DNA from 2 places in the Priestia sp. SIMBA_032 genome. Region 1 is predicted to be linked to the other one. Evidence: riboswitches for the same ligand, from Rfam matches in the RefSeq annotation. Region 1 holds a riboswitch; the other holds the start of a gene.
What was found. Region 1 has a riboswitch for ZMP and ZTP ahead of aimA (glutamate/serine transporter AimA). Riboswitches for the same ligand answer to the same signal wherever they lie in the genome.
Positions count from the first base shown of each region.

Region 1 (12,697 bases):
CTTCACTCGTAGCTCCTTCATCACTATCTACTAAAATATAAGAAGCGCTGTCAATAGATGCTTCAATCGCCTTATTTTTAGCCGAAGTAGACCCTCCCGTTTCCTTAGAACTGTTACAAGCCGCTAATACTAGCATAAGTACAAAAACCAAAGCCAAAACATTCATTTTTTTCACAGCTGCCCAATCCCCTTTATTTTGTTTTTTTAGAACTTTATCCCAAATAAAGGTTCCCCTGTGTAAATCCTTAAACCTTAAAATCTATATTTTTTACAATATTTTGATAAAAACTAAGTCTAAATTCTCCATAAATAAAAAACACGAGCACCCGCTCGTGTTTTTTATTTAGTTATTTAGATTGAAAATTCTCTTGATTGATTTGTTCAGCTTCTTTCATATATCGGTTAGGTTTGCCACTTTTAATTCCCCAGTAATAAAAAGCTAATGATACGCAAGCAATGACTAGCATATCCCATCCGAAAGGCAAAATATTTTTGCCTCCGAATTTTTCGCTTCCTATGTAGGAAATAAAAATCATGCACGCTAAATAGATAAGCATCCAAGCCCCGGTTAAAAATTCTTTTTTAAAGCCCACCCATTTATTTTTCGCTTGGTAATAAAAATAAACTGGCAGGCCAATTGCCATGATAAAGATCACTTCACCTGTAAGTGGCCACCTTGCCCAGTAAAGCGTCAAAGAAGCAAAAACGAAGCCGCATGGCGCAATAACTGATGCCCCTTTTAAATAAAACGGACGGTAAAAGTGTGAAGCCGTTTTTCTTAATGTTATAAGCGCTACAGGGCCCATAATATAAGAGATAAGCGTCGCTACTGAGATCACTTCTGCTAAGACACCCCATCCTCTAAATAAAAAGAGAAACAAAAAGCAGGCTGCTAAATTTAGCCACATAGCTGGGCGCGGGACATTGTAAAGTGGATGAAGAGTACCAAATATCTTTGGCAAATATCCATTTTGCTGCATCCCGTATAACATTCTAGAAGTAGTTGCCGTATATGTAGCACCTGTGCCGGAAGGAGAAACAAATGCATCTGCGTATAACACAATTGTTAGCCAGTTAATTCCAAGCGCAATCGCTAAATCAGCAAAAGGAGAATTAAAATTCAAATGATTCCATCCATCAGCAATAGATGACGGACTTACTGCTCCGATAAAAACAATTTGCAATATAATGTATACAATTCCAGCAATAAAAATTGAACCAATTACAGCTACCGGAATCGATTTATTAGGTGATTTTGCTTCTCCTGCCATATTTACAGGACTTTGAAACCCATTAAATGCAAACACGATACCTGACGTTGCCACTGCCGTTAAAACACTGGCCCACCCATAAGGGGCAACCCCATGCTCACTTGAAAAGTTACCGCTATGAAAACCAGCAAAAAATAAAGCCCCTGCTGTTAAACCAGGAATAATTAATTTAACAATCGTAATAAATGAGTTTGCTTTAGCAAAGAGATTTACCGTCCAATAGTTCACAAAAAAATAAACGAATAATAACAAAGACGCAACTGCCAGCCCCTTGGACGTTAAAATGCCATTGTCTACTAATTCATGAGTCCAGCGAGCCCATTTCCACGGCCACGTACTCATATATTGCACAGATGCAATAGCCTCCACTGTTATCGTTGAAGCGATTGAAATCCAGTTAGCCCAAGCAGCCAAAAACCCAATAAATGATCCGTGTGAATACTGAGGATATTTAACCATCCCCCCTGCTTGTGGAAACATCGCGCCCAGTTCAGCATATGACAGGGCAATGGTCAAAATAACCACCATTCCAATAACCCATGAAAAAATAGCCGCGGGTCCTGCAATTTGAGCTGCTTTCCATGCTCCAAACAGCCATCCTGAACCGATAATTGAACCTATGCCTGTCATGGTTAAAGCAAATGTTCCCATCTTCCTTTGCATATTGCTCATCCAAATCTACTCCTCTTCCCTAGGAAAATAAAAAAAACACTTGCGAAATTTTCTCAAGTGTTTGCCCAGGCGCGCGGCTTATACGCTATATGCTCCCCCATGGTCATCCATGTTGCGCCAGTCACATATAGGAATATATTTTTTATCAGTATATAACATCCATTACTATTACTCAATACACAAAAATGTTTACATTAATTTTTAAAAATAATAAATTATTCGTAAAATTCTAAATTTATCTTCTAAAAACCTCTTTTTAATTACACAAATGAACTAAAATCCTAACTTTACTTATCATTTGATTCTTTTAACCCACAAGAAAATCCCCTTCCACAAGTTATGCTAATATATATTATTCGTTTACAAAATACGAATTAACATCTATATATCCATAGAATTCTTGCACTAGACCCTTTACTTATATACAATATGAAGAAAAGATACCAAAGTGAAGTGCCCACCACTTAGCTGCGCTTGAAGTGGGAGACTTCTTTTAGGAAAACGTTAACACCTACATATCATGCACTTCGCAACGAATGAAGTACTTCGAGCAAACTTCTCTGTTTACGCAAGCAAAAAACAGGGAAAATTACGAAAAAAGATTGTTAGAGGGATGCTTATGAATTATGCAAATGTAAAAGTTCTTTATTTTGATGACGACGGAACCATTCCAAATCACCCTCGTCTTCCAGTTTTGTTGTATGAACACGTATTTATTAGTAAGAAAGAAAAAGTAGAGAGCATTTTTAATTCTCACAACTGGAAAAACAGCTGGGTAGGCGGCATATATGATTTTCACCATTACCACAGCAATTCTCATGAAGCACTAGGTGTAATTAGCGGATCTGCGCGTTTAAAACTAGGTGGACATATGGGAGAAAATATCGTGGTGCATGCTGGGGATGTACTCGTACTCCCTGCAGGTACAGGGCATATGCGTCTGCAGTCAACTGCTGATTTTAAAGTGGTTGGGGCTTACCCAGAGGGCATGGATTACAACTTACGAACAGGAAAACAAACTGATCGCCCTCACGTATTTGATGAAATTGCACAAGTACCTATTCCCACAACGGATCCTGTTTATGGCGACAAAGGACCATTGACAGAGTGGTGGAACTAGACAAGCACTTATTGTCTAGTTTTTTTATTTGCTCGTTTTTATAGCTTTTATAAATCTCTATTTGAACATATAAATTCTTTTTCTTTGATGCAATAGCAATATACTTTATCTCATCGAGAAAATTAACTTTCTTCTTTTCCGTTCTTTTTTTGCTTCAAAGGCAACTGCGCTTAGGTTCTCCCGTGCTTTTTCTTCCCTAATTATTTCAAACATCTTCTTCTCATGCCCTTTTTTTGTTTTTCTAAAAAAATTTTCATAATTTATAACGAAATTTTCAAAAAACTTATTGCTTTACTATGTCAGACTTGCTATCATAGTGAACATTGTTAGAGAAATTTTAGAGGAGGAGTAAAAATTGAACAGAAAATTCATAATATTTATTTTATTCATCATTCCATTTATTGCTCAATTCGCTTTTTTACCTTTTGTAAATAACATTCATCCAATTATTTTTGGGTTACCTATTTTGCATTTATGGTTATTTTTATGGGTCTTCTTAACGCCCGTGTGTACATTTATCATTTATCGTTTACAAAAATCTTGGGGGGACATTGAATAATGCAAGGAAATTTAACCGCACTTTTAATCACATCAGCAATTGTTCTTGTCGTTATCGCCATCGGCTTTATAGCGGGCCGTGACAAATCATCTAGAAGCTCCGTTGAAGAGTGGGCTGTAGGGGGAAGACGTTTTGGAAGCCTGCTCGTCTGGCTTTTAGTAGGAGCAGATTTATATACTGCTTATACATTCCTAGGTCTTACAAGTACAGCTTATCAAGGAGGAAGCATCGCATTTTTTGCCATCCCTTACTCTGTTTTAGCCTTTTTAATTTCATACTTTTTTCTTCCAAAGCTTTGGACTGTTGCTAAAAAGCACAAACTTACTACGCTTGCTGATTATGCTAGAGAACGTTTTAGCAGTAAATTTCTCTCCTCTTTAATTGCTATAGTAGGTGTATTGATGCTCATTCCATATATCGATCTTCAGCTTAGCGGTATTCAAGATACTCTTCGCGTTGCAGGAACTGGCTACATTAACGTAAAAGCTGTCGTTATTCTTTCATTCTTTCTTGTGGCTCTTTATACCTTTTTCAGCGGAATTAAAGGTCCCACATATACGGCAATTATTAAAGATATTTTAGTATGGGCGATTATGTTATTTATGGTTGTTTCTCTGCCAATTATGCATTTTGGAAGCTGGGGCAACATGATCGACAATGTTGCAAAGGATGCACCTCAGCTATTAACGATCCCAACACAAGGACCTAAAGGCATTCCATGGTTTATTACAGCATCACTCGTATCTGCTTTAGCTTTATTCATGTGGGCCCACGCTGCTACAGGTGTTTTCACTGCTAAAAGTGCAGATTCGCTTCGTAAAAATGCTGTCTTCTTACCTCTTTACAATATTGTTTTAATTCTAGTCATCTTCTTAGGGTTTATTGCTTATCAAGTATTACCTCAAGATACAACGGATCCTAGATTAGCATTATTAACCTTGATTCAATATTCATATGGCGGCATTGGCCAAGGCTTAGCTTATGCAACGATTGCTCTTGCTTCATTAATTCCATGTTCTATCATGGCTATCGGAGCGTCTAACTTATTTGCAAATAATATATTTAGAGATTTAATTAATCCAAATGTACAGGGTAAAACATTAACAATGGTTACTCGTTCTATGGTTTTTGTTGTTATTGGACTGGCACTTTTATTCGGTTTATTATTCCCTCAAGCGCTTGTTTCCCTACAGTTGCTAGGGGTATCGGGCATGGTACAAATCTTCCCAGCTATTGTTATCAGCCTGTTTTGGAGAAATCAATCAAAAGAAAGTACGATTGCTGGATTAGTAGTGGGGCTGGTTGTAACGTTTACCGTTCATGCCACAGGAAATTCATTTGGTCTTTATGAAGGGTTCTGGGGATTATTATCTAACTTACTTGTAGTTGTTATTTTAAATCCAATCTTTGCTGCAAAAACCAAAGCAGCAACAAATGGCGTGAAAGAAACATTATTTTCTAAAGCCACTACGCAAACTGAATTAAAGAAAAACGCATAAAAAAGTTCAGCCAACTGGCTGAACTTTTTTTAGATAATATTCTCTTTTTCAGAAGGGGAGGAAGTTGATTCTCTTTCCCAGCATTCAATATTTTGATTATTTTCTAACGCATCTTTATAAAAGACTGGATTTTTCCCTTCCTTTTTCTGCTGAGTATAGTCATGCAAGGCAGAAAACGCCACTTTCGATAATAGAAAAATAGCAATTAAGTTCACCACTACCATCATCCCCATAAATAAGTCTGCCAAATTCCATACAAGCTGAAGCTGAGCGACCGACCCAAAAATAACCATCGCTAAAACACCTACACGATAAGACCAAAGCCACATCTTATTTGAATTTAAAAATTCAATATTCGTTTCTCCATAATAATAATTGCCAATTAACGTACTAAAAGCAAATAGAAATACCATGATAGCTAAAAACCCTGATGCCCAAGAACCGATATGTGTACTAAGAGAAGCTTGCGTTAATTCAATGCCGCTTAGTCCCTGCTTATAGGCGGGGGATAAGAGAACGATAAATGCTGTGCTTGTACAAATCACGAGTGTGTCCGTCAAGACTCCAAATGCTTGGATAAGACCTTGTTTAACTGGGTGACTCGTCACGGCAGTTGCCGCCGCGTTGGGAGCACTTCCCATCCCTGCTTCATTGGAAAACAGTCCGCGCTTTACTCCATTGATTAACGTTGCACCAATCGATCCCCCAAGCGCCTGTTCAAACCCAAATGCATTTTTCACAATTAGAGATAGAACCGCAGGCATTTGATCAATATTTTTAAAGATAATGAACAGAGCCATTCCAATGTATAAAACGGCTAATACCACAACGATGTATTCCGATATCTTGGCGATGCGTTTGATCCCGCCAAAAATAATTGCCGCAAATATAACTGTCATAATAATCCCAATCAGCAAGCGGCTCGTTCCAAAAGAGTTCTCAAATGCCAGTGTAATCGTATTAGACTGCACAGCGTTAAACACCAGGCCAAATGATAGTGTAATGAGTACAGCAAATAGCCCACCCATCCATCTTTTATTTAACCCTTTTTCCATATAATAAGCGGGTCCTCCTCGAAATCCGTTTGCCCCTTTTACTTTATAGATTTGAGCGAGTGTACTTTCTACAAAACTTGATACTGAGCCGATAATGGCAATAATCCACATCCAAAATACAGCACCCGGACCGCCAAGAGCAATAGCAATCGCTATGCCGGTAATATTTCCTGTTCCTACTCGAGCTGCCATGCTTATGCAGAAAGCTTGAAACGGGGAGACTCCCCCATCTTTAGCCGATCGTCCTTCTTTCAAAACAAGTACCATTTCTTTCAACATGCGAAACTGCAAAAAACGGGAGCGAACCGTAAAATAAATACCGATTGATACAAGTAAAATAATTAATAAATTCGACCAAAAAAAATCATTGATGACACTAATTACACTTTCGATTGCTTGTTGCACGCCTATCACCTCATTAAAAAATTTGGTAGAACAAATGCAAAACATGAAAGTTTTTTCTCTTGGTGTTTATATTATTGAAGCGAATGAAGAGTACGTAAATAGACTAAAAAATACTCAAATCCCATTCTTTTGCGATTTTTTTTAGCAGCGTAACGCCTTTTACGCTATTCCCGTACTCATCAATAGCTGGACTGTAAATTCCGATACCGCATCCGTCAGGAAATGGAGACTGCTTTTTCGTATTAGGTGGCACCAATGACATGATTCCTCCTGATACACCGCTTTTAGCTGGCATACCAACAAATGCCGCAAACTTTCCTGAGGCATTATACATACCGCATGTAAGCATGAGCGCTTTTGTTAATTTAGCTACTTCTTTTGGAATTACTTGTTTGTGAAACACTGGATGATATCCGTCTAATGACAGAATTAATCCGATTAGCGCAATATCTTCAGTCGTTACTTCAATTGAGCACTGCTTTAAGTAAACCTCTAGAACTTCTTCTACTTCTCCTTGTAAGTAGTTTGTTTCTTTTAAATAGTAGGCAAGCGCACGATTTCGATGAGAAGTTTGCCATTCTGATTCAAAGACGGTTTCATTAATGAGCGGTGTTTTCCCGGTAAGCATTGTTATCACATCAAACAAATAGCTTAATTTTTCTTTTGCCGTCTCCCCAGATAAAAGAGATGAAACCGTTAAAGCGCCGGCGTTAATCATAGGATTGAACGGCTTTCCGGGTTTATGCATTTCCAGTCTTATAATAGAATTAAATGCATCTCCAGTTGGCTCTACATCCACTCTCTCTAGTACATAAGGAATGCCGCAGCATAAGCAAGCTGCTATAAAGCTAATGACTTTAGAAATACTTTGAAGAGTAAATACCGCTTCATAATCCCCAGACTGGATAACTGTTCCGTCAGCACCAATCAAACAAATACCTAATTGAGACGAGTCCATATCTTTCAAAGCGGGGATATAATCAGCCGTTTTTCCTTCTGAAGAAAATTCTTTTATTTGCTCTACCCACTCATGTAACTGCTCTTTTGCAGTGACGTGTAAGTAAGACATTTCCTGTTCAATTTCTCTTTTCATTAAAATCACCTCATCACTTAATTAACTTTTTATTTTAAAGCGCTTTCATAAATCGGGATTTCATTTTCGTTTTTAATGTACAATACAACCTACGAGAGCATACAAAAACCTACAAAACTTTTTGGAATTATATTTTTATCTTTGGCACTCTTCTCCATTGTGCTGGACGCTGTCACAATGTATACTAATTCACGAATCACTTCAGGAGGTGTAATTATCTGAATTTTAAATCTTTCATTCAAAAAGATCCGTACATTTTATTGCTCATGCTCATTACCGTTCCGCTGGCGGGGGAGCTAAAATTTTATCCGTTAAATGAAACATTTCGAATTACATTTGGAGCTCCTACATTTTTCTTTTTCCTATTGCTTTTAAAACGAAAAACCGTTTTATCTGGCGGCTTGTTAACCGCTTTAAGCGTCGTTCTCTTTCGCATCATGCTCGATTATATCACTCTCGATCATTTCCAATTTGCAGCTTCTGCACATACGCATTACCCTACGTTTTTCTTTTACTTTACGTATGCACTTTTATTTTTTATTTTTAAAGTAAGCCGCATGCACTACAGTGCTATTGTGATTGGATTGATTGGACTCATTATTGAAATAGCCGCTGATATAGTCGAACTAACTGCGCAGTATATCGTTTTGCATACAACCATTCATGTCGATTCATTATCCGACATGGCCGTTATTGCTTTTGCTCACAGCTTCATTGTACTTAGCTTTTTTAATATGATGACAATTTATGAATCACAGTCACGAGAACGTCAAATTCGCAAACAAAATGAGCACATGCTCATGCTTATCACAAGCCTTTATGAAGAAACCGTTCATTTAAAAAAGACCCTTCATAATACAGAAGTGATTACAAAAGCTTCGTACGATTTATACCGTGTATTAAATCAGCAGGAAAAAAAGCATTCTTTGCTAAACCAATCGCTCAGTAAAAAAGCGCTTCGGATTGCAGGAGATATTCACGAAGTAAAAAAAGACAACCAGCGTATTTTTGCGGGCTTATCTAAAACAATTTCAAATGAAAGCTTCCAAAATTATATGAAAGCAGAGGAATTAATCGAGCTGATTGTACGCATCAATAAAAAATATGCCGATTCTCTTCACAAACAAATTAGCTTTTTTTCCTCTCTCACCGGGGAACATTTCAGCTATCACGTTTACACTATTTTATCGATCATTAATAACTTGGTAGCAAATGCAGTGGAGGCGATTAAAGATGAGGGGATGATTGCTTTATCCGTACATAGACAAGCTGAACATGTAGAATTTCATGTACAAGATGATGGTCCTGGCGTGCCTTTGAAGTACGAAAAAGCTATTTTTGAACCTGGTTTCACCTCAAAATACGATCAATTTGGAAACCCCTCTACTGGAATTGGCCTTTCTTACGTAAGAGATATTGTTCAAGAACTTGGAGGTACGATTGAAGCTAAACATGGAGATAACGGGATGATTTTTATCATTCAAATACCTCTTTGTAGTCTAATTCAGAAAGGATGAGTTTATGCGATTTTGTATTACAGATGATGATTCAGCCATTCGTTCAACGCTCAGTCAGCTGATTGAAGATGAGGATTTAGGAGAAGTTGTAGAAGAAGTCGTAGACGGAAGCTTTTTAGATGCCTCTACGTTAAATTTAAAGCAAATTGATATCTTATTTATTGATTTACTTATGCCAGGACGAGACGGAATCGAAACGATCCGTCATTTAAAAGATTCATTTAAAGGAAAAATGATTATGATTTCACAGGTAGAGTCCAAAGAATTGATAGGAGAAGCCTATTCATTAGGAATTGAATACTATATTACAAAACCAATTAATCGAATTGAAATTTTAACGGTTATTCGAAAAGTAATTGAACGAATCTCTCTTGAGAAATCAATCGATGATATTAAAACCTCCTTGAATAGTTTAGCGACAGCCCATCACGCTCCCCCTTCAAGCCAGCCGATAACGAAACAAGCCCATCTATACGATGTAGGGAAATTCTTATTAGCCGAATTAGGTATTGTAGGAGAAAATGGTGCAAAAGATTTACTGGATATTTTACAGTTTCTGTACACTTATGACCAAAGAGAAAGTGTGGAAAAACATTTCCCTTCTCTAAAAAATATTTTTGTAAATGTCGCTGAGAAAAAATTGGGAGCTCACGCGTCTTCCATTGAAATTAATCGTGAAACCAAGGCTTGTGAACAGCGAATAAGACGAGCAGTTACTCACTCACTGAATCACTTTGCTTCTATTGGGTTAACAGATTTTTCAAATCCAAAGTTTGAAAATTATGCTTCTAAGTTTTTTGACTTTACAGCCGTTCGGAAAAAAATGAAAGAATTGCAGGGAGATTCTAAAATTTTGCCGATTCGCATTAACACCAAAAAGTTTATTCAAATATTCTTTTTGGAAGCCAAGCGTTTGTTAAGTCAGGAAAAAAGCTGGTATTGACAGAAAAGACGGAAAAGGTGCAGATCCCTCTTTCCGTCTTTTATACTAATTGATTCAGTTTTACTAAGGCAGGCCCATATATAGTACGCAGAAGCAGCTTCTCCTCGCCCTTTGCATATTCCGCTAGAGAAAAGGCTCCTTTTTCTGTTTCTACCTGTACATCTACAGAAACTGAGCACCTCTTTAGCTTACTGACTATCATTTCCGCTTGTTTCACTGACAAATAAGAAGAAACGCGAATGAGTACATCTAAATCACTGGTTGTCGTGACAACTTCTTCACCGCTTGCAAGCTCGAACCCTACACTGCCGGTTGGTCCCCACGCAAATTTTTTAAAAATAATAGCCACCTCTTCTAAAGCGCGTATAGCTGGCATGTTTCTGGACCGGCCGTTTTGAAAAAGTGAAACAAGATTTTCCGGCCTAATCGTTTGTTTAATGGCCTGCTCAGATAAAAAAGCACCAAAACGCTGATTTCTTCGTTCTCCTCTTACTCCAACAGGTATCAGTTTATCTCGGTGAACAGCACGCCTTACAACTACAAATGGAGCCTTCGCTAAAGAATGCTCCACCCACTCGGGGATAGGTGTATAACTGATAAGCTTTGCTTCCTCTTTTAACTGAAGCAAATCATGAGCTATATATTCCATTGTTTTTCCAACTCACCTCTTACTAATAAAGAAGCTTTTCGCCCTTCCTTCCTTGCTTTCTCACTTTGTAGCCGGCTGCTTAAATCGTATACACTTTCACGGCGTACATCTTCTACTGCTCCAGTCAAAATATCTTGAATCGTTTGAACGTCGCGCTCTGTGGGCTGCTCTGGTTGAATACCGCTAATCAGTTCATATAAAGCACCAAGTGAAGCAAATGACTCAATATCATAGGCCATGGAAGGGACTTTCTTTGAAGCTTCTTCAAGTTCTTTGATACTTCTTTTGGTAATGCGTGCTGCTGACTGTTTGGACATGGCGTGAACATTCACTCCTTCATCTTTCAAAGCCAATATCCGATTTGATTGGTATCCATGAGCCAAAAATGCTCCTGAAATTGCTTTTCCGACAATTAAGGTAATAACCGGATGACCTGCTAAGCGCGCTGCTGCATAAGCATCAGCCGCAGCACCGCAAGCATAGTGAATACCTAGAAGTTCTTCATGATAGCCATACGCTTGACTCGGTACATCCACAATGGCAATTATAGGACGCGGAGATTGATTTCGATCTTCTTTTATCACTTCACGAACGTGCTTGGCAATTGTCCATCCTTCATCTAGTCCTACTTCTCCTTTTCGTGCACGTAAGAAACGACTATAAGGATTAGGTACAACCGATATATATCGGACCTTTTCTCCTCCTAACAGTGCGTCTTTATAAAGAACAGAAGGAATTTCAAAATCTGCTTCTTCATCATTTATTAAAGCGTTGATCCACACGCGACCGCGGCTGTTGGGCATGCTGCCTGGAACTTCGTTCAACGAGTAAGAGACTGTTGAAGAGATATGTTCATTTTTTGTTGCTTTATACAATTTTTGAAATTGATCAGGAGTCATTTTTTCTGACGGATCAACCTTACTAAGCAAATGTCTGTAAAAATCTACTTGTTCAGTTTTGCTAGCTACTTTTTCTTTCCTCTGAAACGTCTCTTGAACCGCTCGTTGAATAGCAGTAACATCATCCTGTGCTAAGACATCTGCAAAACCCGTTTCATAACGTTGAATACCGCCAATCGTTTTCCAGATTAAGCTTCGGTCTCTTGCGTCAAACTCTTCAACTCCCGCTTCTTGTTCGATCACTTCCGGGCCGTTAAGACCAAACCTTGCTTCTTTTGTCATAATGAGATAACTAAAGAGTGAAGCAGTGATAGACATTCCTCCAAAGCAGCCTACATTTCCTGAAATAACTCCGACAACAGGTGTATGCTCACGCAGAGCAACTACCGCTGAGCCAATTTCAGATATCGACAAAAGTCCATAATTTGCTTCTTGCAGCCTTACCCCTCCTGTATCGAATAGAAAAACAGGTCTAACAGGAACACCTTTTTTGTGATTATTAAGGGCTAATTCTAAAGCTCCTGCAATTTTAGCTCCCGATACTTCACCGATGCCTCCTCCTTGAAACCCTCCTTCTATTGAAATGACAATTGCTGGCTCTCCTGCTATCAGCCCACTTGCTATAATGACGCCATCATCGCTTTGAGGAACAATATCTTGCTTAGGTAAATGAGGCGATTCGATCCCGTCAAAAGGGCCGAGCAGTTCACGGAATGTGCCTTGATCTAAAATTGCCTGCGCTCGTTCTCTTCCATTTAACTCAATAAAGCTTTGATTATTTACTCCCATTTTCACTCACCTCCAAAGCTTGTGCAAGACGCAAAGCGACTACACCAGGCGTAGCACCGAAATCATTAATTACAATTTTCGCTTGAATCGTATGAACACTAAAGAACCGGTCTAATACGGCTTTCCAGGTTTCACTAAACCCTTCACTTCCTGTTCGTACTGATACATGAGCATGTTCTTCATCAGAAGGAACCATTAAAATTTCTAAATCCCCTGAACCAACAAC
Region 1 covers NZ_JAWRXD010000001.1:1,007,175-1,019,871, forward strand. Annotated here, with positions in the region: gene SB717_RS05025 (hypothetical protein) at 1-175, opposite strand, end outside; gene aimA (glutamate/serine transporter AimA) at 348-1,943, opposite strand; ZMP/ZTP riboswitch at 2,000-2,078, opposite strand; gene SB717_RS05035 (cupin domain-containing protein) at 2,464-3,063, shown strand; gene SB717_RS05040 (DUF3311 domain-containing protein) at 3,419-3,622, shown strand; gene SB717_RS05045 (sodium:solute symporter family protein) at 3,622-5,121, shown strand; gene SB717_RS05050 (alanine/glycine:cation symporter family protein) at 5,151-6,581, opposite strand; gene SB717_RS05055 (glutaminase) at 6,685-7,674, opposite strand; gene SB717_RS05060 (ATP-binding protein) at 7,941-9,191, shown strand; gene SB717_RS05065 (response regulator) at 9,196-10,134, shown strand; gene SB717_RS05070 (malonate decarboxylase holo-ACP synthase) at 10,175-10,783, opposite strand; gene mdcD (biotin-independent malonate decarboxylase subunit beta) at 10,771-12,471, opposite strand; gene SB717_RS05080 (malonate decarboxylase subunit delta) at 12,458-12,697, opposite strand, start outside.

Region 2 (12,697 bases), on a different contig from region 1:
TTTTATTTTCTTTTTACGATTGATCCTCATGATTTTTATGATTATTCTTTTCACTGCTCCTGCTGACAATTTCTCTAAGTTCGCCCTCGTCGCCTTTTGCATTGATGATTTCAAAAAGCTGATTCAGCCCTTCACTTGTTTCATCATTTGGTTCTTTGCCCATTCTATCCCCTCCTTTTACTTCTAGGATGCCCATTTTTTTCACATTGTTTCATGTGAAAAGCAATTTATCAATATTAATCGGCCGTAAAAGTATACCTTTACGACCCTTGTGCAATTACTGGTTATACGGATATACTCAATCAATTCTTTAAATTTCGCAGCATTTTATAGGGTTTCTAATACTCATCTATAATGAAATGATCATCACAAACTTCGTTAAAATCGTTCTCTTCGTGGAGATCTACTTCTTTATCTTTAGATATCTCGGTTTCTTGTGTAAGTAGTTTAAAAAGCTTTTTTAACATTGTTCCACCTCATATCTTTCATTAATACATTCAGTATGATTAATTTATATGAAGCCAGTATGAATTGAAACTTAAGATAATGTGAATGTAGACATTAACGTGAGATGTTAAGCATGCTTAACCCTGGACAAAAAAGTTATTTCATTCTACAAAGAAGTGATTAGTATATCAGCTGTATGTGGCATTCGTTCTATAACAGTCGTCTTTGTTATTCGTTTTGCTATTGTACTAGGTAGCTTAGTTTTATGTATTATCCCTTTAATCCCTTGGTTATCAACATCCTTAAATACCATTCAAGTGGCTTGTGTAGTTGGAATTACCCTTTTGCTTGCTTTGTTTTTCTTTAGTTATATCCACAATTGAACGAAAAAAAGAACTTTGTATGCTGCTGCAAAGTTCTTTTCATAAACACTTACTGTTTGTTAAGAACTGTATTAAATATGAAATAGCTCATACACTTCTCATACAATCGTTAAGACCGATGCTTTTTTAATACTTCTACTATCACTTCTTAAAGTAGTAATCACCTATTCTTTTGTAGTCATAAAATGAAGAATCCTTACCTTTTTTTCGCAATATTCAACAATTTCATAACAGGCTGTGAGAATATCTTGTCTAGACAGTTCTATTTCATCAAATACAAACTTTGAAAGCTGCTTCTGCAGAACCTCCAGCTTTTTGCTGTCTTCTTCATCGATCCATAGCCCTTCCGTAATACACACATCTGCTAGTTTGTTAATAGATTGAGCCGTCCAATTTAAGCCAGCTGAAGAAACAGTTTTTGTAAGTAAATCGTTTTTTATAGCTAGAATAACTTGACACACATGGGTATAGGCATCAACTTTCTTTTGGATAAATGCTTTGCGAAGCTCTTGTTTGTATTGCTCTTTCGACATCACTATAGCTACGACAGACGTAATGAATGTTCCTGCCAGCGCGATGAGCGACCCTATCAAAATTCCTATCAGTTCTCCTGACAAAACGTTCACCTCTTTAAAGGTATTTCTATATGCTATGGGAATGAAGGAAACGATATGAAGATAAACACCATGTAAAAACGGCCCTAACTTTTCTAAGTTAGGGCTGTAACACTAAAATATGACGGGAACCAAATTAGATAATACGACTTGTAATAATTCCTTCAATTTGACCGATTTTTTCTTCTAGCTCAGGCACAATCTCGTCACTTACTTGATTGTCAATATCGATCATTGTATACGCATATTCACCGCGGCTTCTGTTCACCATATCTGCGATGTTTAAATTATAGTTTGAGAATACTTGCGTAAGTTGTCCTACCATATTCGGCACGTTGTGATGGAAAGCAGCTACGCGTTTTTTCCCAGTGTAAGGAAGAGATGCATTCGGGAAGTTTACTGAATTTTTAACGTTTCCTGTTTCTAAGAAATTTTTCACTTGACGTGCTGCCATTACCGCACAGTTTTCTTCTGATTCTTGAGTTGATGCCCCTAAGTGAGGAATTGGCACAACATTTTTCATGTTTAAGACATTTTGATTTGGGAAATCTGTAATGTATCGACCAACTTTTCCACTTTCAAGAGCAGCTTTCATATCTTCTTCGTTTACAAGCTCACCGCGTGAGAAGTTCAAGATATGAACATCCGGTTTCATGATGCTAAACGTTTCTTTATTGAAAACACCTTTTGTATCGTCCGTTAATGGAACGTGAACCGTAATATAGTCAGATGCTGCAAATAGTTCTTCTAGAGACATGGCACGCTGTACGTTGCGAGACAAATTCCAAGCTGTATTAACAGAAATGAATGGATCAAAACCAATTACGTCCATATCTAAATCAAGCGCATCGTTTGCTACAAGAGCACCAATCGCACCTAAACCAATAACGCCTAATGTTTTGCCTTTGATTTCTTTTCCAACAAACTGTTTTTTACCTGCTTCAACTAGCTTAGGAATTTGATCACCTTGGCCATCTAATCCTTTTGTCCATTCAACTCCAGCAAATAAGTTACGAGAAGAAGCCATAATTGTAGTTAAAACCATTTCTTTTACTGCGTTTGCATTAGCTCCCGGCGTATTAAATACAACGATACCTTGCTCCGTGCAAGCGTCCACTGGTATATTATTAACCCCTGCTCCAGCTCGTGCAATAGCTTTTAAATTTTGGTCAAATGTCATGCTGTGCATGTTAAAGCTACGCACGACAATAGCATCTGGATTTTCGCTGTCGTTGTCAATTTGATAACCTTCTTGATTAAAAACATTTAGACCTTTTTGTGCAATGTTGTTTAATGTTTTGATTGTTTGTACTTTTTCCAATGTTAATGTGCTCATTTTGTACTCTCCTCTGATTATCATCGTAGTTTTACATGTTTTTACCTTTGGATAAAGGAACTTCATTTTTAATTTTTTTAAAAGTCTGGTTTTTTAGCCTACATGTCTGATAACTTCTATATCCTCTCCCCCTAAACAGAAAGAGGTAAGAGATATGTATTAATCCCTTACCTCTGCCCAGGCGAACGGCTACGTCACTATATGCTTCCTCACGGTTATCCGCGTTTCGCCAGTCACATATAGTCTTTGAAATTAAGTATATTCTAGCAAACTCTTTCAGAACGTTCAACCTTTTTTTAAAAGTTTGCTTTTTTCAGTCTAATTTTTAATCTCTTTGGTAAATCTCCTAATATATTGACAAACACCCCAATACATGTTAAATAAGAAGAGTGATTAGCACTCTATCAACTCAAGTGCTAATTATTTTATAAGCCCTATTTGGAAAGGAGAACTTCTTATGTCAAAAAAAGAATTCAAAGCTGAATCAAAGCGATTATTAGAGATGATGATTAATTCCATCTATTCTCAAAAAGAAGTATTTTTGAGAGAACTTCTATCAAATTCAAGTGATGCAATCGATAAAATTTATTACAAAGCCTTAACAGACGACTCCTTGCATTTTAACAAAGAAAGCTACTACATAAAAGTAACACCAGATAAAGCTAACCGTACCTTAACCATTACGGATACTGGAATTGGCATGACGCAAGAAGAGCTTGAAAGCAGCTTGGGCACAATTGCGAGAAGCGGTTCTCTTGCGTTTAAAAACGAAAATGAAACAAAGGACGGGCACACGATTATCGGCCAATTCGGCGTTGGGTTTTACGCAGCGTTTATGGTAGCAGATGTCGTAACGGTGATTAGTAAAGCTTTAGGCAGCGATAAAGCCTATAAATGGGAATCTACTGGTGCTGATGGCTATACAATTGAACCTTGCGAAAAAGAAACGGTCGGAACTCAAATCATTTTAAAAATTAAAGAAAATACAGAAGATGAAACATATGATGAGTATCTAGAAGAGTATCGTTTAAAAGAGATCATTAAAAAGTATTCAGACTTTATTCGCTACCCGATTAAAATGGACATAACGGAAAAACGTCCTAAAGAAGACGCGGATAACGAGCTAGAAGATTATACCGAAGAACAAGTTATCAACAGTATGGTACCGATCTGGAAGAAAAACAAAAATGAATTGACTTCAGAAGACTATGAGCAGTTTTATTCAGAAAAGCGCTACGGATTTGATAAACCGCTCACTCACCTTCACATTAATGTGGATGGAACGATTCGCTACAATGCCATTTTATTTATTCCAGAAAATAGTCCGTTTGACTACTACTCAAAAGAATTTGAAAAAGGACTTGAACTGTATTCAAACGGTGTCTTAATTATGAATAAATGTGCAGATCTTCTTCCAGATTACTTTAGCTTTGTAAAAGGTATGGTAGATTCTGAAGATTTATCTCTTAATATTTCACGTGAAATTTTGCAGCAAGACCGCCAGCTTCAGCTGATTGCCAAAAACATCGGCAAGAAAATCAAAAATGAATTAAAAAGCTTGCTTAAAAACGAACGTGAAAAGTACGAGAAGTTTTATGAATCATTTGGCCGTCAGCTGAAGTACGGCGTTTACAGTGACTTTGGCAGCAACAAAGACGTGTTAAAAGACCTGCTTTTATTCTATTCTTCTACAGAGAAAAAGCTAGTGACATTAGGCGAGTACGTATCGCGCATGCCTGAGGATCAAAAGTATATTTATTATGCATCAGGCGAATCGTACGAACGAATTGAAAAGCTTCCTCAAGCAGAATTGGTTGCAGATAAAGGGTACGAAATTCTGTATTTTACAGAAGATATCGATGAATTTGCGATTAAAATGTTAATGACGTACGAAGAAAAAGAATTTAAATCTGTTTCAAGCAGTGACTTAGGGATTGAAGCAGAGGAAGAACAGCTCAATGAGTCTGAGGAAAGAGAAAACAAAGAGCTATTTGACTATATGAAAAAAGCTTTGGCGGGAAAAGTAGGAGATGTCCGCGCGTCTAAACGTTTAAAAACACATCCCGTTTGCTTATCAGCTGATGGTGAAGTAACGATTGAAATGGAGAAAATTTTAAGTACTATGCCTGACAATCAGCATGTAAAAGCAGAAAAAGTGCTAGAAATTAACGTAAATCACGATGTGTTCGCTTCTTTAAAAGATGCACTTGAAAATGATAAAGCGAAATTAGACCTTTATACAAATCTATTATATAACCAGGCTCTTTTAATTGAAGGCTTATCTATTAGTGATCCCGTTGAATTCACAAATGATATTTGTAAAATCATGATATAAAAATCAGGCGCAGAATCACTCTGCGCCTGATTATATGTATGACATAATAAAAGTAGTTATATAGTAAGAAGCGATAAAAATGGGTACCGGCAGTTCTTCTATTACTCTTATTGAGTGTTTGCCTTCTTTAAAATGAAAAAGGTCTGATTTAAACTCTGCGACTTTTTCTCTTTTTTGATTAAAAATACACGCCTCCTCTATGGCTTCATTACTGCTTAACATGTAGACGTTATTTCCCCATCTAATTTCTTGTTTCCCTTCGTTTTTAATTATTCCTTTACCTAATAGATACCCCACTGTTTTTCCATTTTCTTTTATCACCCACCGGTGTTTTTCCACATGATCAATAAGCACCGTTCTTCCTTCCCATTGAACTTGTAAATGTACCTTTAAGCCGCAGGAGAAGATAGGAAACCAAGAAATAGAATCTAAAACTGGAAGTCCATCACGAGTTAAAAAATCAATACTTTTAGTCCACATATTTTTATGCGCTCTCTTAATTTGTCCGACATTTTCTCCATTTTCATTTTTAACTGCTACGGTCTTCCCCGCTGATTTAAAATGGGGAAGATGAAAAATATATTCTTGCATATAAGCCTCCAAAAATTATTAACAGCGTGTACATAGTTATGTTTCTATCTTTCATATATTTCGTTTGTTTCTTTTGATTTCTTCCTTTGTTTAAATTGGCTTTGATTTTCTTTTAAATGCTTTAGTAAAGCAACAATCAAGAAACTAACAATCACAAGAAGAAGCCAAGAGCTAATTTTACTTATATGAACCATTGTCCACTGCTGCTGTTGATCTGGATACTGCCATGCTCCGAAAAATGTTGCGATATTTTCAGCGATCCAAATGAAAAAGCCAATCAGTACAAAAGACAATACTAAAGGCATGCGATATGTACGTTTGTTAACCGTAAAATACACAAAAGTTCGATAAAAAATAACTAAAGTAAAAAGTTTTAAAAACCAGCGGAAGTCGTAAATGAAATGATGCGTGAAAAAGTTAAGGTAAATAGCCGCACTTAGTATACTGACAATCCATGTAGAAGGCCAGTTCGTAAGCTTTAATTCAAGCCTTCTCCACACTTGGCACATGTAGCTGGCTACACTAGCATACATAAATCCGCTGTACAGCGGAACTCCCCAGACTTTAGTGAAAGCTTTTTCCGGATAGCTCCATGAGCCCATATGAACTTTGTAGAGTTCTAACGCTAGTCCAATTAAATGAAATACTGCGATGACTTTTACTTCATCAAGCGTTTCTCGTTTAAACATCACCATTAAAATTTGAGTTCCTAGACAGACTAATAAAATAAGGTCATATCTAGAAATAGACGGTACTTCAATTATTTTTGTCATAGCCAATGTAAGAAAAATAATAACAGGAAAAACACAAGATTTTCCTTGTTCTAAACCAAAATAGATTAATTGTTTCATTGTAACATCCTATCTTTATAGTATTCCTTCGTATTTTCACGGAAATGATTACCTGAAAATTATTGCAGATTTTTCAAATTTATTCAATAAGCATCTCCGCTATTTTTGTAACTAAACTATCGTATCCAGCGGAGATCAGTTTTCACCGTTAACTTTTCAAAAAATCGGTGACTCTCTGTACATAGCGCTCTTTATCGTAAGATAGGTACAGATAACTAGTTAATTGTACAGGCTCCCCAAAGAAAAAACGTTCATATAATGTTTCTCTAGTGCCAAACGGACTCATGATTAAATCCCAGGCTAGTCGAAAAAGCTTAATTCGATCTTCTGCTCCTCTTGATTTAGCTTGCAAATAACGCGTAATATCTTCTTTAAGCAATGAGCGGCACGTATTTTCTGTCGGTATTGCCATTAGTCCGCCTGCACCTAAAAGCTGGATAATCTCTGTAAAGGTAGGATATGTTTTTGAAAATAAATTTGCGGCAATACGAAGTGTAGTTTCATTCGGACGCATGTAGCCCCATGAATCAATTTCCGCTTCTTCTTCTGCTTTCATCACGAGAGCTTTCATCGTTTCTAACGCAATAATAAGCTCCGTGGCTTTTTCTCGCACATGCGGATAGTCCGTAATGTTAATGGTTTCAATCAGAGATTGTACAATTCCTAATACAAATTCTGTTTTGACAATTCTCCTTGAAGTTACTTGATGAAGAGCGAAGGCTGAGAAGGAACTAGAAGCAAGGAATGTATTTGATACGTCTACATTCTCATAGAAAAACACGCGGTTCCACGGTACCAATACATGGTCAAAGACAACAATTGTATCCATTTCTTCAAATCTAGAACTTAATGGATAATCAAACGTCGAATCTTTTCCTGCAAATGATTCTCTACAAATAAATTTAATTCCTTTTGTATTACTTGGAATCGAAAAAGCAAATCCTTTTTCTTTTCCTTGAATGCCGGCTGAAGACAGTACGAGTAGCTCATCCGTCATTCCACCCTGTGTAGCAAGCAATTTCGCTCCTTGGATAACGATTCCCTCATTGTTTTTATCAACTATTTTTGCTGCTATCGGTTCGTCGTTTTGCTCGTAATAAAATTGGATTCGATTGACTTGAGGATCGATGAATGTATGAGTGAGCGATAAGTCGTGTTCTCTCACATATTCATAATAAGAAATGATGTTTTCAGGAAAGCAGTTTTCTGTTCCTCTCAGGAGTTCTGCAGAGGATGCAAAAGCCATCAATACGGTATTCATATAATCTGGACTTCTTCCCATCATACCATGGGTTAATTGCGCCCATTGCTGAGTCATCTCTCGTCTTTTTTTTAACTCTTCTTTTGTTTTAGGTTGTAAATAAGATGTACCAACAAATTCCTTAGAAGTCGGAGATTGGTATGTCATGATAGCTTTAATTTTTTTATCATGCTGAAGATCATAAAGCTTAGCTTGACTGTTAATGGCTCCTTTAAAAGCCGGATGTTCTGATATATTGCCTGTTACGAGCTTGCCATCAACCCATACATTTGCTTTTAATTGATTAATTCTCTCTACGTATTGCTTTCCATTAATTGCTGACATACTCCCACTCCCAGACTTTCAACAAATATTTTCACCTATTGCATTTTTATCATATTACGATGTCTTTTCCATGTTTCCTTCATACATCACAGCTTTGAGCATAAAAAAAGAAGGTTACAATAACCTTCTTTTTTTATGCTTTATTTATATTGAATATCATTTCTTAAGGATTCAACTTTACTTAATGCTTGGTCAATATCCGGCTCTTCAACATTAAAGTGAGCAAGTGCATCGTGAAGATGCTTAGCAATTGCATTAAAATGTTCGGGTTGAATATTCATATTTGCATGTGCTTTGGCCATCGACTTTCCTGAATATTGATTCGGTCCACCTAAGGCAAAGCTTATAAACTTGGCTTGATGTCGACGCTGTTTATCCATATCCGTATGCTCAAAAAAGTGACTGACCGTTTCATCTTTTAACACGAGCTCAGAATAAAAATAATCAACTACTTTTTCAATAGCTTCTTGTCCGCCCACTTTTTCATACAATGTTTGTTCCAAAACAATTCCTCCTTTTGTACCTTTACCCATTATTACCCAATAGAAGTGTTCATATTCTTTAAAAGGCTTCTTTATGGAAATTCGTTATCGTCATATTTTATTCCTCTTCCTCCTAAAGAATAGAATGTAAAGGGAATGAACGCAGTGCACAGGAGTTGTAGAAGCTGCATTTACTATCTATCGTTAACAGACTTTAAGCATGGCGACATTAGATACGCGCTTCTCTAATACACGTAAGTATAAGCAGGCACGCCTTTTACTCCTACTCGGCATGAAAAAAGAGAGCCGGCGGCTTCTTCGTATTTTTCTTCTTCCTTAGCTGTGGTGATAAATAATGTTTCTAAATCATCTCCTCCAAATGTACAGCAGGTTACATTGGAAACAGGAAGATGAATAGATTCTATAATTTCTCCTTTATCTGGATCTACACAAATGACTTTCGAACCTCCCCAAAGCGCTACCCATAATCGGTCGTGTTCATCAATTGTCATTCCATCAGGAAACCCATCCATATCTGAAAGGTCAATCACCACTTTTTCATCTTCGAGCCTTGTTGTTTCTTTAGAAAATGAATAAGACATAATTTTATTTTTCGGTGAATCAACCAGAAAGAATTTGTCTCCTGTTCGATTCCAAGCTAGCCCGTTTGACACGCTTAATCCTTCTTTAGCGCTCTTAATTACACCTTTTTCATCTACTACGTACAGCTGGGCTTTTCCTTCTTCATCTTCTTCACTCATCGTGCCGATCCAAAAGCGATTATACGGATCACATTTTCCATCATTAAAACGCATGGTTTGTTCCAGAGTATCTAAACGGATATACTCTTCATGGTTCTTTTTGTTTTTATCAACTAAAAGCAGCTGATTACGGGTGGAGACAATCAATTTTGAATGATTGGTTTTAGAAACGCTTGTAACGACTGAAGGAAGAGCAATATCCTCTAAGGTTGTCGTTTTTGGATCGTACGTCAGAAGCTTTTTATCTAAGATGTCTACTAGTACTAATTTTTGATTTTCTTCATCCCATAGGGGTCCTTCAAGCAAACGTCCATCGTACTTTTTTTCAATTTTCGCTTCCATTTTCAAGCTCCTTTGTCGTTTTTATGTACAACTGTTTTTTATAATCGCTTTTAAAAAAAATACTTCTTTAACTAAATAAAAAAACAGGAATATCTTCCCTTTTTTTATAACTACCCGTTATATGATCTTCTCTAAACACTAGGTTCTGAGAGAATCTTTTCATAAAAAAACAGCACGCTGTGTATAGCGTGCTGTTTTTTTATTATAAAGTTACGTGTTCTTTTTCAAGCTCTTTAACACGTGCTGCAAACTCTTCTTCTGTTAAACCATGTTCTTTTACATAGCGGTTACGAGGACTTACTCGGCATTCATGCGAGCAAGCGCGTAAATATTTGTGTTCGTTTTCTTCAGAAGCTAAGATTTTCTTATTGCATTCTGGGTTTGCACAGTTAACATAGCGTTCACAAGGCTCGCCGGTAAAATGATCCTTCCCGACAATCACATGTTCTTTTTGATTAACTGGTACGCTGATGCGCTCATCAAATACATAGCACTGGCCGTCCCATAGTTCACCTTGTACTTCCGGATCTTTTCCGTATGTTACGATACCTCCGTGAAGCTGGCTTACATCCTCAAAACCTTCTTCAAGAAGCCATCCAGAGAATTTTTCACAGCGAATACCGCCTGTACAGTACGTTAAGATTTTTTTATCTTCAAACTGATCTTTGTTGTCGCGAATCCATTCAGGAAGCTCACGGAAGTTTCGAATATCCGGACGAACAGCTCCTCGGAAGTGACCTAGATCGTATTCATAATCGTTTCGTGCATCGATTACGACCGTATTCTCATCTTGCATCGCTTGATAAAATTCTTTTGGGCTTAAGTAATTACCCGTTACGCGAAGAGGATTCACGTCTTCTTCTAAACGAAGAGTGACTAATTCTTTGCGATGACGTACGTGCATTTTTTTGAACGCATGTTCATCTGCTTCGTCTATTTTAAATACAATACCTTCAAAACGAGGATCATTTTTCATCGTTTCCATGTATTTATCTGTTTGTTCAACTGTTCCTGATACCGTTCCATTGATCCCTTCAGCCGCAATTAAAATGCGTCCTTTTAATTCAAGCTCGTTACAAAATGCCAAGTGCTGAGCTGTAAACTCTTCAGGATTTTCAATTGGAGTGTACAAATAATATAGTAGTACTTGATATGGTTTTCTTTCAGTCATGTTGCTTCTTCCACCTATCTGTTTATATTTGCAAGATATAATGCATGTAGGTCGGTTATTGTGAACCGAATTGATGGTAACAATTCATTACTTAAAGGTACATTACGACAAAAACAACATCCTTTCTATAAGGATGCTTCTATCTAAAAAGTAGTATAGTGAATGATTGTTTCAAAAACATACAGTATTTAAGCCTGTAATAGTATAACATATCAAAGCGTTCACTTCTAGGATTTGTTCTTCAATAAAAATTTTATTGACGCGATACGTTCTACATCAATGTTCCCCCGCATACATGATGAGATATGAACCTTTGAGATTGGGGGCGAAAATGATGCCTTTTTATACATTAAAAGACGGTGCAACTTTATACTATGAACAACAAGGAGAAGGAACACCTGTTATTTTTATTCACGGAGTTTGGATGAGCAGTCGTTTTTTTCATAACCAGCTTTCTTTTTTTTCGAAACAGTATCAGACTGTTCTTTTGGATTTAAGAGGACATGGAAATTCAAGTCATACTCCATACGGTCACACAATTTCTACTTATGCTCGTGATGTGCACGAGTTTATAAACTCTCATCGATTAAAAGACGTCATATTAGTAGGCTGGTCGATGGGTGCTTTTGTTGTGTGGGAATATTTAAAACAATTTGGTGAAGAAAATGTAAAAGGTAATGTTATTGTAGATGAAATGGCTTCAGACTTTAAGTGGCCAGACTTCCCAATCGGTGCATTTGATTTACCTGCGCTTATTTCGCTCATGCAAGGTATTCAACTTGATCGAACAAGTACATTAGAAAGTTTTATTCCGCTTATGTTTAAGGATGAGTTAACCGAAGAAAATAAACATTGGATCATGAAAGAAGTAACGAAAATGCCCGAGTCGATAGCCAGTGCTATTTTATTTGATCAATCCATTGTGGACTATCGAGAATTTCTCCCGTTTATTACAATTCCTACTTTACTGTGCTTTGGAAAAGAAGAAAAACTCATTCCTGTAGCGGCTGGAAGACATATTCAAAAGCTGGTTTCAGGTTCTGTGCTTGAAGTTTTTGAAAACAGCTGCCACTGCCCTTTTCTTGAAGAAAGCGATAGGTTTAACAAAGTTGTGAGTGATTTTATCGAGCATATCTAATTAACAAACTTAAAGAAGCAGCGCTTTACCTCCGCTGCTTCTTTAAATGAAACCTTCTATGCGTTTATGTATCACTATGCTTAAGGTAAAAAAATCTCGCGTCCGTCATAGGCAAAGCTTACGTTTTTATCTGAGAGCATCTCAGCGTGCTTTCGGATATCAATATCATGTGATAAATGAGTAAACACCATGGTTTTTGCCTGTAGCTTCGCTTTGACCTCCATTGCCTCTGTCACGTCATATACGGATCTTTTTTCTTTTTGAAGATATTCTTTCCAGAAAGATGTACCAAATATCAGTAAATCTAAGTGGTAAAAGGGCTGCCACTGCTCTATTGTCACATTAAAAGAATCGGATACATACGCCCAGCGTTCGCCTTGTTTTTGATGAACCACAATGCCGTAGGAATGACCGTTAAATCCGTGATTTATTTTATGAAACGTAATCGTTGTTTCTCCACTATCCCATTTTAACGTTCCTTTAAAGGTAAACCCTTTTCTTTTTGCGAGATAAGGAAATCTTTTGGTTAACTCGCTGATGACTTCAGACGCTCCTATGACTTCTGTATTTACATTATTCCAATAGCATAAGTCAGCTAAATCTCCTAAACCAGCAACATGGTCGTTGTGAGGGTGAGTAATAAAGACGGTAGAAGGGATTT
Region 2 covers NZ_JAWRXD010000003.1:207,862-220,558, forward strand. Annotated here, with positions in the region: gene SB717_RS11230 (hypothetical protein) at 14-163, opposite strand; gene SB717_RS11235 (hypothetical protein) at 995-1,447, opposite strand; gene SB717_RS11240 (phosphoglycerate dehydrogenase) at 1,581-2,780, opposite strand; ZMP/ZTP riboswitch at 2,949-3,027, opposite strand; gene htpG (molecular chaperone HtpG) at 3,238-5,115, shown strand; gene SB717_RS11250 (tubby C-terminal domain-like protein) at 5,146-5,706, opposite strand; gene SB717_RS11255 (DUF817 domain-containing protein) at 5,751-6,557, opposite strand; gene hpaB (4-hydroxyphenylacetate 3-monooxygenase, oxygenase component) at 6,706-8,142, opposite strand; gene SB717_RS11265 (group I truncated hemoglobin) at 8,283-8,645, opposite strand; gene SB717_RS11270 (SMP-30/gluconolactonase/LRE family protein) at 8,870-9,727, opposite strand; gene trhO (oxygen-dependent tRNA uridine(34) hydroxylase TrhO) at 9,930-10,898, opposite strand; gene SB717_RS11280 (alpha/beta fold hydrolase) at 11,233-12,036, shown strand; gene SB717_RS11285 (MBL fold metallo-hydrolase) at 12,117-12,697, opposite strand, start outside.
Region 2: it holds a riboswitch for ZMP and ZTP, as region 1 does, so the genes downstream of both, SB717_RS11240 (phosphoglycerate dehydrogenase) here and aimA (glutamate/serine transporter AimA) in region 1, are expected to answer to the same signal.